2 regions of the Brevibacillus sp. FSL K6-6036 genome follow, and region 2 is predicted to be linked to the other one. Evidence: riboswitches for the same ligand, from Rfam matches in the RefSeq annotation. Region 2 holds a riboswitch; the other holds the start of a gene.

Region 1 (4,086 bases), 1.9 Mb from region 2:
GCTGTTTATTTACGGCAGGGAAATGGAGCAGATGATGCTTGTCAAGCGCAGTCTGGAACTGCTGAACGAAAAGCTGATGGAGGAAAATCAGAGCTTGAAGCAGTCGGAAAAAGTGGCCCGGAGAAAACAAGAGGTGGTCATCGATGAGATTCGGGTCACCGTCCTGGATTCAAAGCTGCATGAAACGATTCAACTGCAAATGACAAGGCAGTTGGAAAAAGACTTGGCTTCCCTGAAAGGAAAAAAAGTCGAGCAGGTGGCAGAAGTCCAGGAGATGCTCCATGAAATGCTGCGGAGAAGAGAGTACATCATCGAAGGAACGATGGTCGAGGTGCGCGTCAAAACGGTGGCGATCAGCCGGATTCTCCACTTGTTCGTGACTGCTGAAGTAAAACGCGAGGATATATGAAGATCGGGAAATCTATTTTCGGCAGCGAAACTTTTATTGCGACCCGCCGTATAAAAGGTACAGAAGCTTCTCACTGCATGAAAAAGCAAGGCAATCGATGCGTTGGTAAGGGGAGAATGAGTCCATGTCAATGTTTAAAAAGCTGTTGGCAAGCGTAGGTATCGGGGCTGCCCAAGTAGATGCCCGCCTGGAGAACGATTCGTTGATCCCGGGAGAATGGGTAAGAGGTGAGGTCCACATCACAGGTGGCGATGTTGCACAGGATGTGGACGAAATTTATATGTACGTCGTCACGCATTATGAGCGCGAGGCAAATGATCGCAAGGTAAAGGAAGAATGCACGCTCGGCAAGTACCGTCTTTCTGAACGGTTCGTGCTGAACCCGAAGGAAAAGAAGGTCATTCCGTTTTCCTTCCAGCTTCCGTACGAGACTCCGCTTACGATGGGACGGCAGCCTGTGTACCTGCGTACCGGACTGGACATTAAAAATGCCATCGATCCGGGAGATTCAGACTTCATCGAGGTTCGGCCGCATCCGCTGATGGAAAAAGTGCTGGACGCGATTCAGTCTCTCGGCTTTCAATTATTCAAAGTGGATTGCGAATACAATCGTCATCTCGGGCGCTCTTACCCATTTGTGCAGGAGTTTGAGTTCCGTCCGACAGGCCCCTACCGCAGCCGACTGGAGGAGCTGGAGGCCGTCTTTTATTTGAAGGAGGGAGAACTGGAGGTTCTTCTGGAAATGGACAAACGAGCTCGCGGTTTTCTGGGAGCCTTTCAGGAAGCCTTCAATCTGGACGAACGCTACGCCCGTTTCCGGCTGACCCAGGCTGATTTGCATCGACCGGTCTCGGCGATTGCCGAAGGGATCGAAGAAATCATCCGTCGGAATATTCACTAGCAAAAGGCCAAGCCACGCTCTGAAAAAACCAATACGCATTTGACAAAAACACGCGGGAGTGTGAACGGCACCCCATTTGTTAGGCACAGCTAACATTTGGAGGTGCAGTTCAATTCCCGCGTTTTTATAACGATATGGGAGCTCGCCCACGGTCTGCCCAATCAATCATCCATGAAGAAGCGAACGGTTTGCAATCTTTGCTAACAATCTTCCGAACATCCGACAATCGAGAGCAGAATAAACAGCACCAGAATAAGACCGATACCGTTAAACCCGCCGCTCTTGAACAGACTACTCATGCAAGCATCCTCCTTTGTTTGAATGGGTTCCCTGCTATCGTATTTACGGGCGGGCCTTTCGGTGTTAGGGCGACTACCCATTTTGGGCGACAGGCCGCAGACTGGATCATTCTCAAGAACAATTGATATTCTATTCGAAATATTATTGACAATGTTGAATCCCTTGACGTATGATTCGAAGTAATTGCATAGAGCGGATGACGATTGTGGGAGAGACCGGACCGAAGCGCCCGGCACCGAAGGAGCAAGTCCCAAAAATCCTTGGGAAAGAATCTCTCAGGTACAAGGTACCACAATTGGACGCACCTCTGGAGAGAGCGAACAGCCACCCAAGGGGAAGACTCCCGTGTCAGGAGTTAAACTCTCAGGTAAAAGGACAGAGGAGAGGTAGATTACGTGCTATCTATCTTTCCCTTGTCCTTTTTTGCGTTCGGGAAAGATGGGAGCCAAGGGAGGAATATCGATGAGCTTGCAGGATCACGACAAGGAAATTTTTGAAGCGATCGAAGCGGAACGCCAGCGCCAGCTCGGGACGCTGGAGTTGATCGCATCGGAAAACTTTGTGAGTCAGGACGTTTTGGACGCCATGGGATCGGTTCTGACCAACAAGTATGCGGAAGGCTATCCCGGAAAGCGGTATTACGGCGGCTGCGAGCACGTGGATGTAGTCGAACGCTTGGCGATCGAGCGGGTATCAAAGCTGTTTGGAGCAGCCTATGCCAATGTCCAGCCTCACTCCGGCGCACAGGCGAACACGGCCGTGTTCTTTTCGCTGCTGCAGCCGGGAGATACCTTCATGGGAATGAATCTGTCGCACGGTGGCCATCTGACGCATGGAAGTCCGGTCAGCCTCTCGGGAAAGTGGTTTAATGTCGTGGCATACGGGGTCCGCGAAGAGGATCACCTGATCGATTATGACGAAGTGGAAGCGATTGCCCGCCGGGAAAAGCCGAAGATCATCATCGCAGGCGGCAGCGCCTATTCGCGGACGCTTGATTTCGCCCGCTTTCGCGAGATCGCCGAGCAGGCAGGAGCAAAGCTGATGGTAGACATGGCTCATATCGCCGGCTTGGTGGCGGCGGGCGTGCATCCTTCGCCCGTTCCCCATGCTGACGTCGTGACAAGTACCACGCATAAGACGCTGAGAGGACCGCGCGGCGGCATTGTGTTAACGAATGACGAGGAGATCGCAAAGGGCGTAAACAAAGCGATATTCCCAGGTATTCAGGGCGGGCCGCTGATGCATATCATAGCGGCAAAGGCAGTCTCTTTTAAAGAAGCGCTGCAGCCCGAGTTCAAGAGATACGCTGAGCAAGTGGTGAAAAACGCAAAGGCTCTCGCCGAGACCTTGCTCGAAGAAGGAGCGAGACTGGTTTCGGGGGGCACGGACAATCACCTGCTGCTTCTCGACGTTCGCGTCTTCGGACTGACAGGAAAGGAAGCGGAGCGGCTGTTGGAAGAAGCGGGCATCACCGTCAACAAAAACACGATTCCGTTTGATCCGGAAAGCCCGTTTGTCACCAGCGGGATTCGCATCGGCACTGCCGCTGCCACCACAAGGGGCATGAAAGAAGCGGAAATGAAGACCATCGGACGATCGATTGCTGCTGTTCTGAAAGGAAAAGGAGATCCGTCCGTTCGAGATACGATCAGTCAGTTATGTGCTGCCTATCCGCTCTACAGTCGCGCTTCAGTTTTGCGCTGACGGAGGCTGGCGATGATTTACAAATTGAGCAACCCGGCGGAAGTAAGCGAATTGCTTTCTGCAGAACAGTACATGTCGTTTGTTTCAGAAGAGTAGGAAGCGGCTCCTGCGGGAATGGTGGAACGGACAGGTCCTTTATGGCATAAACCATAAGGGGCCTGTTCTTTTATTGTCTATTTTTTGATTTGCATGTATAAGCCGGGATTTTTCTGACAATACTGCGACTATACATAACCGCAAGGAGGAAAAAATGGAATGAATTTACTGGAGAAAACTAGAAGGATTAACGTCATGCTGCAAAAGACGATGGGAGGAAGCGGGGTAGGGTATCATGATCTGGCTCGGCTGCTGGCCGATGTGATTGGCGCGAACGTCTACATCGTGACGGCAGACGGGACGATTCTCGGAAACGGGGTTCGGGAGGATTTTGGCATCGGACAGGGGCAGGACGGCCGGTCAGGCGCAATGCTGCCATACGGCTACAATCAAAAGCTTTTGGAAGTCAATCAGTCTCTGGCCAATGAGGGGGTACAAAGCCCGTACAGCATGGTACCAGAGGAGCTGTTGCCGCTCTTCCCGCAAATGATGACGACCATCGTTCCGATCAACGCAGGCGGAAGCCGTTTGGGTACCCTCGTATTGCTGCGTGCTTACGGCACTTTTGAAACAGAGGATCTGATCCTGGCCGAAATCGGGGCAACCGTAATCGGCATGAAAATTGTCCGTCAGCGCACGGAACAAATTGAAAATGAAGTTCGCGACAAGACCTTTG
Region 2 (4,086 bases):
CATCCCGCCTCGACGGCATCCCGGCTCGCCCCTACAGTGCCTCCGATCGCCTCGGCCAGGCGATGGATGAGCTGAAAGCCTTCCTTGCTGCCGAGCCCCTTGCCCCCTGCGACGATAATGTCAGCCTCGTCCAGGCGGATTTTTGTCTGCGTTTCCCGGACGATCTTCAGCACCTTGGTCCGAATGTCTTCCTCCCGCAACGGGATGGATTCCTCGATGAGCTCTCCTTTGCGGCTGGTGTCGATCGGGAGCGCTTTCATGACCTTCGGCCGCACCGTGGCCATTTGCGGCCGGTGCTTTTTGCAGAGAATCGTGGCCATGATGTTGCCGCCGAATGCGGGCCGGCTCGCTTCCAAAAGCCCTGTCGCCTCATCCACATCGAGCATCGTCGTATCCGCAGTCAGCCCTGTCTCCAGATCGGTGGCAACCGCGCTGGCGAGGTCCTTGCCCGTCGAGGTCGCACCGTACAGGATCGTTTCCGGCTTGTGCTTTTCTACGCAAGCAATGACTGCACGCATGTACGATTCGGTCCGGTAATCCCGGAAAACGGGATCATCGTAGAGATAGACCGTATCGGCACCGTAGTGAAACGCGGTCGCGGCCAACTGCCGAACTCCCTCTCCAATCAGTATGCCGGCCAGGGGTACTCCCCGCTTGTCTGCCAGCTTTCGCCCCGCTCCCAAAAGCTCCAGGGAGACAGGCACGATTTTCCCGTCCTGGTGTTCGAGGAATACCCACACGCCTTTGTACTCGTCCAGATTCATGCCCGTGCCTCCTTCCCTGCAAAGAGCTCTTGTTTCTGCTGCAAAATTTCCATCAATCGCTCAACCTGCTGCTGTGCCGATCCCTCCAGCATTTCGCCGCCTTTTGGCTTTTCCGGAGGCCAGACCTTGGCCACAATCGTCGGGGAGCCTTTGAGACCCAGCAGCGTCCTGTCGACGTCCTCCAGATCGCTGACCGCCCAGATTACGGGCTGGTAGCGTGCGGCGCGAAGCATGTTGGGCAGCGGCGAATAGGGTACCTCGTTGATTTCCTTTTCCACCGAAAACAGGCAGGGCAAAGCGGACTGAATCACTTCATAGCCGTCCTCCAGCTTGCGGTGGACGATGGCATAGCCTTGCTGCTTGTTTACCTCGACCACCTTTTTCACGCTGGTCAAAGGCGGGATGTCGAGCCGTCTGGCAATGCCCGGTCCTACCTGGCCAGTATCCCCGTCGATCGTCATCTTTCCGCAGATGATCAGGTCGATCGGCTTTTCCTTGGCGATTTTTTCGAGGGCTTTCGTCAGCGCATAGCTGGTGGCCAGCGTATCTGCCCCGGCAAAGGCCCGGTCGGTAATCATGTACCCCTCATCCGCACCGATCTCGATGCATTTCCGGATCGCTTTGACAGCGGGCGGAGGCCCCATGGTCAGGACGGAAACTGTTCCCCCGTACCTTTTTTTCAAGCGGACAGCTTCCTCCACGGCATGCGCATCGTACGGATTCAAAATGGCAGGCGCGCTGGAACGGTCCATCGTATTTGTCTTCGGGTTCATCTTGATGATCTTCGTGTCCGGCACCTGTTTGATACAGGCGACGATATGCAGCATGAAAAACTCCCCCCTTGCAGCCCGGCGGGGCATCGTTTCGATGGCAGCTCTTGCACAGGTTGTCTCTTTTTGACACGACGCTTCGGGCGGCATGTTCATCATTGATATAACGTATTGCTCAGCGCTGTCGAATAGACCAAGAACTGCCAGAAGCGGGGGATCGATCAATTTTTTTCAATCCATTGACAAGCTCGCTTCGCTCCTTATAATTGATTTATAAATCACATATCGTTCGGATGAACCATTCAGGAGAAGACAGATGTCTACCGACGGGGCAAGGGAACCTTCCCGAAACTCTCAGGTCTAGGAAACTAGTAAAACTGCATGGGGACGAGCCTCTGGAGAGACTCCCTCTTTTTTCAAAAAGAGGATTGGGCACCGAAGGAGCAAATTCGCCGCGGCGAATAATCTCTCAGGTAAAAGGACAGAGTGGACGCTTGGACTTATACAAAAACGGTTAGTAATTTGTCGATAAAAAGCTTTGCTGTCAGTTCTCTCGAAGATATTCGTTCTTCGTATGACGAAGTTTTTTATGTGTTGCAGAAGGTTGAACATTTTACATGTTGCTAAACTTTTCTGCGCCCATCAACAAATGCGGTTTGCCGCCGGTTTTTTGTATTCTTATTTACGTAATTTTGTACGTCCTGCGACCGTCTCCAGAGAACATTTCATTTTCGGGTGAAATGTTTTTTCTTTTTCTCTTCAAAAACAGCAAGGGGGAAACCGAGATGGACATGCTTATGCAATGGTTGGAAATGGTGAATGGATTTGTGTGGGGACTGCCTACGCTGATACTGCTCGTCGGCACTGGGGTAATGCTGACGATCCGCCTTCGAGGGCTGCAGTTCAGAAAGCTGTGGTATGCGCTGCGCCTCGCTTTTGGGAAGCAGCAGGAGCAAACAGCGGCTGGGGACATCAACCACTTTCAGGCGCTGATGACCGCGCTTGCGGCAACGATCGGGATGGGAAATATCGCCGGGGTGGCCACGGCTGTCGCGGTCGGCGGACCGGGTGCTCTGTTCTGGATGTGGATCACAGCTCTGTTCGGGATGGCGACGAAATACGCCGAAGCGATTCTCGCTGTCAAGTACCGCATCCGGCAGGCTGACGGCACTTTTTCCGGCGGACCGATGTACTATTTGGAGAAAGGGTTGAAGCAAAAATGGCTCGCTGTTTTGTTCGCCCTGTTTGGAACAATGGCTTCCTTCGGGATCGGAAACATGGTCCAGTCCCATTCCGTCGCTGAAGCGGTACAGTTGAACTTCTCGATCCCTCCGGTCGCAACGGGGATTGTGCTGGCTGCCTTTACCGCCTTTGTCATCCTCGGCGGCGTAAAAAAGATCGGACAGGTCACCGGCGTCATGGTGCCGTTTATGGCCCTTTTCTATATCGTTGCCGGAATCATTGTCGTGCTCTTTCATGCGGGGCAAGTACCGCAGGCATTGGCAGACATTGTACACGGAGCGTTTAACGGCACTTCGGCTGCAGGCGGCTTTTTGGGAGCGACCGTAGCCATGGCGATCCAAAAAGGGGTTGCCAGGGGTGTCTTCTCCAACGAGGCCGGTCTGGGCAGCGCACCGATCGCAGCCGCGGCGGCAAAAACAGACGAACCGGCCAAGCAGGCGCTCGTTTCCATGACAGGAACGTTTATCGATACGATTCTCGTCTGTACGATCACAGGGCTTGCTTTGGTCACTACGGGAGCCTGGTCCACCGGTATGTCTGGCGTGGAAGCGACTACCTACGCCTTCCAAAGCGTCTTCGGTCAAGCCGGCAGCTACGTGCTGGCCGTTGCCATCATCCTGTTTGCCTACTCCACCATCCTCGGGTGGGCGTATTACGGCGAGAAATGCTTTGAATATTTGTTCGGCAAAGGCTCTGCCAAATACTACCGATTCGTCTGGGTAGTCATGGTCGCTGTCGGAGCAACGATGAAGCTCGATCTGGTCTGGACGCTCTCCGACATCATGAACGGCTTGATGGCAGTGCCCAACCTGATCGGCCTGATCGGACTCTCCGGTGTGGTCGTTGCCGAGACGAAGCGCTTTTTGAATGGGCCTCTGGAGTCGAAGCTGTCACAGTAAATATGCTCGCACCCCAAAATTTTCCCCTCATAATGAGGGGGTTTTCCTATTTCTGCGGGATTCGTTTTGCGGGACGAGCGCACTTGCGGAGCGGATGCTCCCCCCTCCTCGTGACATTACCGGACTTGCGGAAAAAAGTGTGTATAATAGAAGGCATATCTTCTATGCACGGATCAAACCGGTTGGAGGGCATTGTCATGTTGGAAACATTCGGATTTTCCCATTACGAAAGCAAAGTATATGAGACGCTCGCGGCAAGCGAGTCTCCCATGGATGCCACAATGATCGTCAAGCATTCCGGCGTTCCCAAAGCGAAAATTTACGAAGTGCTGACCCGTCTGGTAGACAAGGGCCTGGTCCTCGATTCTGTGTCGGATAAAAAGAAATGGTATACCGCTCTGCCGCTAAACA

What was found. A riboswitch is a leader RNA that binds a small molecule or an ion and turns the genes downstream of it on or off. The one in region 2 is predicted to bind glycine.
Region 1: it holds a riboswitch for glycine, as region 2 does, so the genes downstream of both, glyA (serine hydroxymethyltransferase) here and NST37_RS08120 (sodium:alanine symporter family protein) in region 2, are expected to answer to the same signal.

Annotation. Positions count from the first base shown of each region.
Region 1 covers NZ_CP150173.1:3,552,150-3,556,235, reverse strand. The annotation lists gene NST37_RS17970 (hypothetical protein) at 1-409, shown strand, start outside; gene NST37_RS17965 (sporulation protein) at 534-1,310, shown strand; gene yjcZ (sporulation protein YjcZ) at 1,511-1,609, opposite strand; glycine riboswitch at 1,807-1,912, shown strand; gene glyA (serine hydroxymethyltransferase) at 2,073-3,314, shown strand; gene codY (GTP-sensing pleiotropic transcriptional regulator CodY) at 3,570-4,086, shown strand, end outside.
Region 2 covers NZ_CP150173.1:1,621,877-1,625,962, reverse strand. The annotation lists gene NST37_RS08130 (electron transfer flavoprotein subunit alpha/FixB family protein) at 1-764, opposite strand, end outside; gene NST37_RS08125 (electron transfer flavoprotein subunit beta/FixA family protein) at 761-1,591, opposite strand; glycine riboswitch at 1,920-2,029, shown strand; gene NST37_RS08120 (sodium:alanine symporter family protein) at 2,320-3,675, shown strand; gene NST37_RS08115 (helix-turn-helix domain-containing protein) at 3,873-4,086, shown strand, end outside.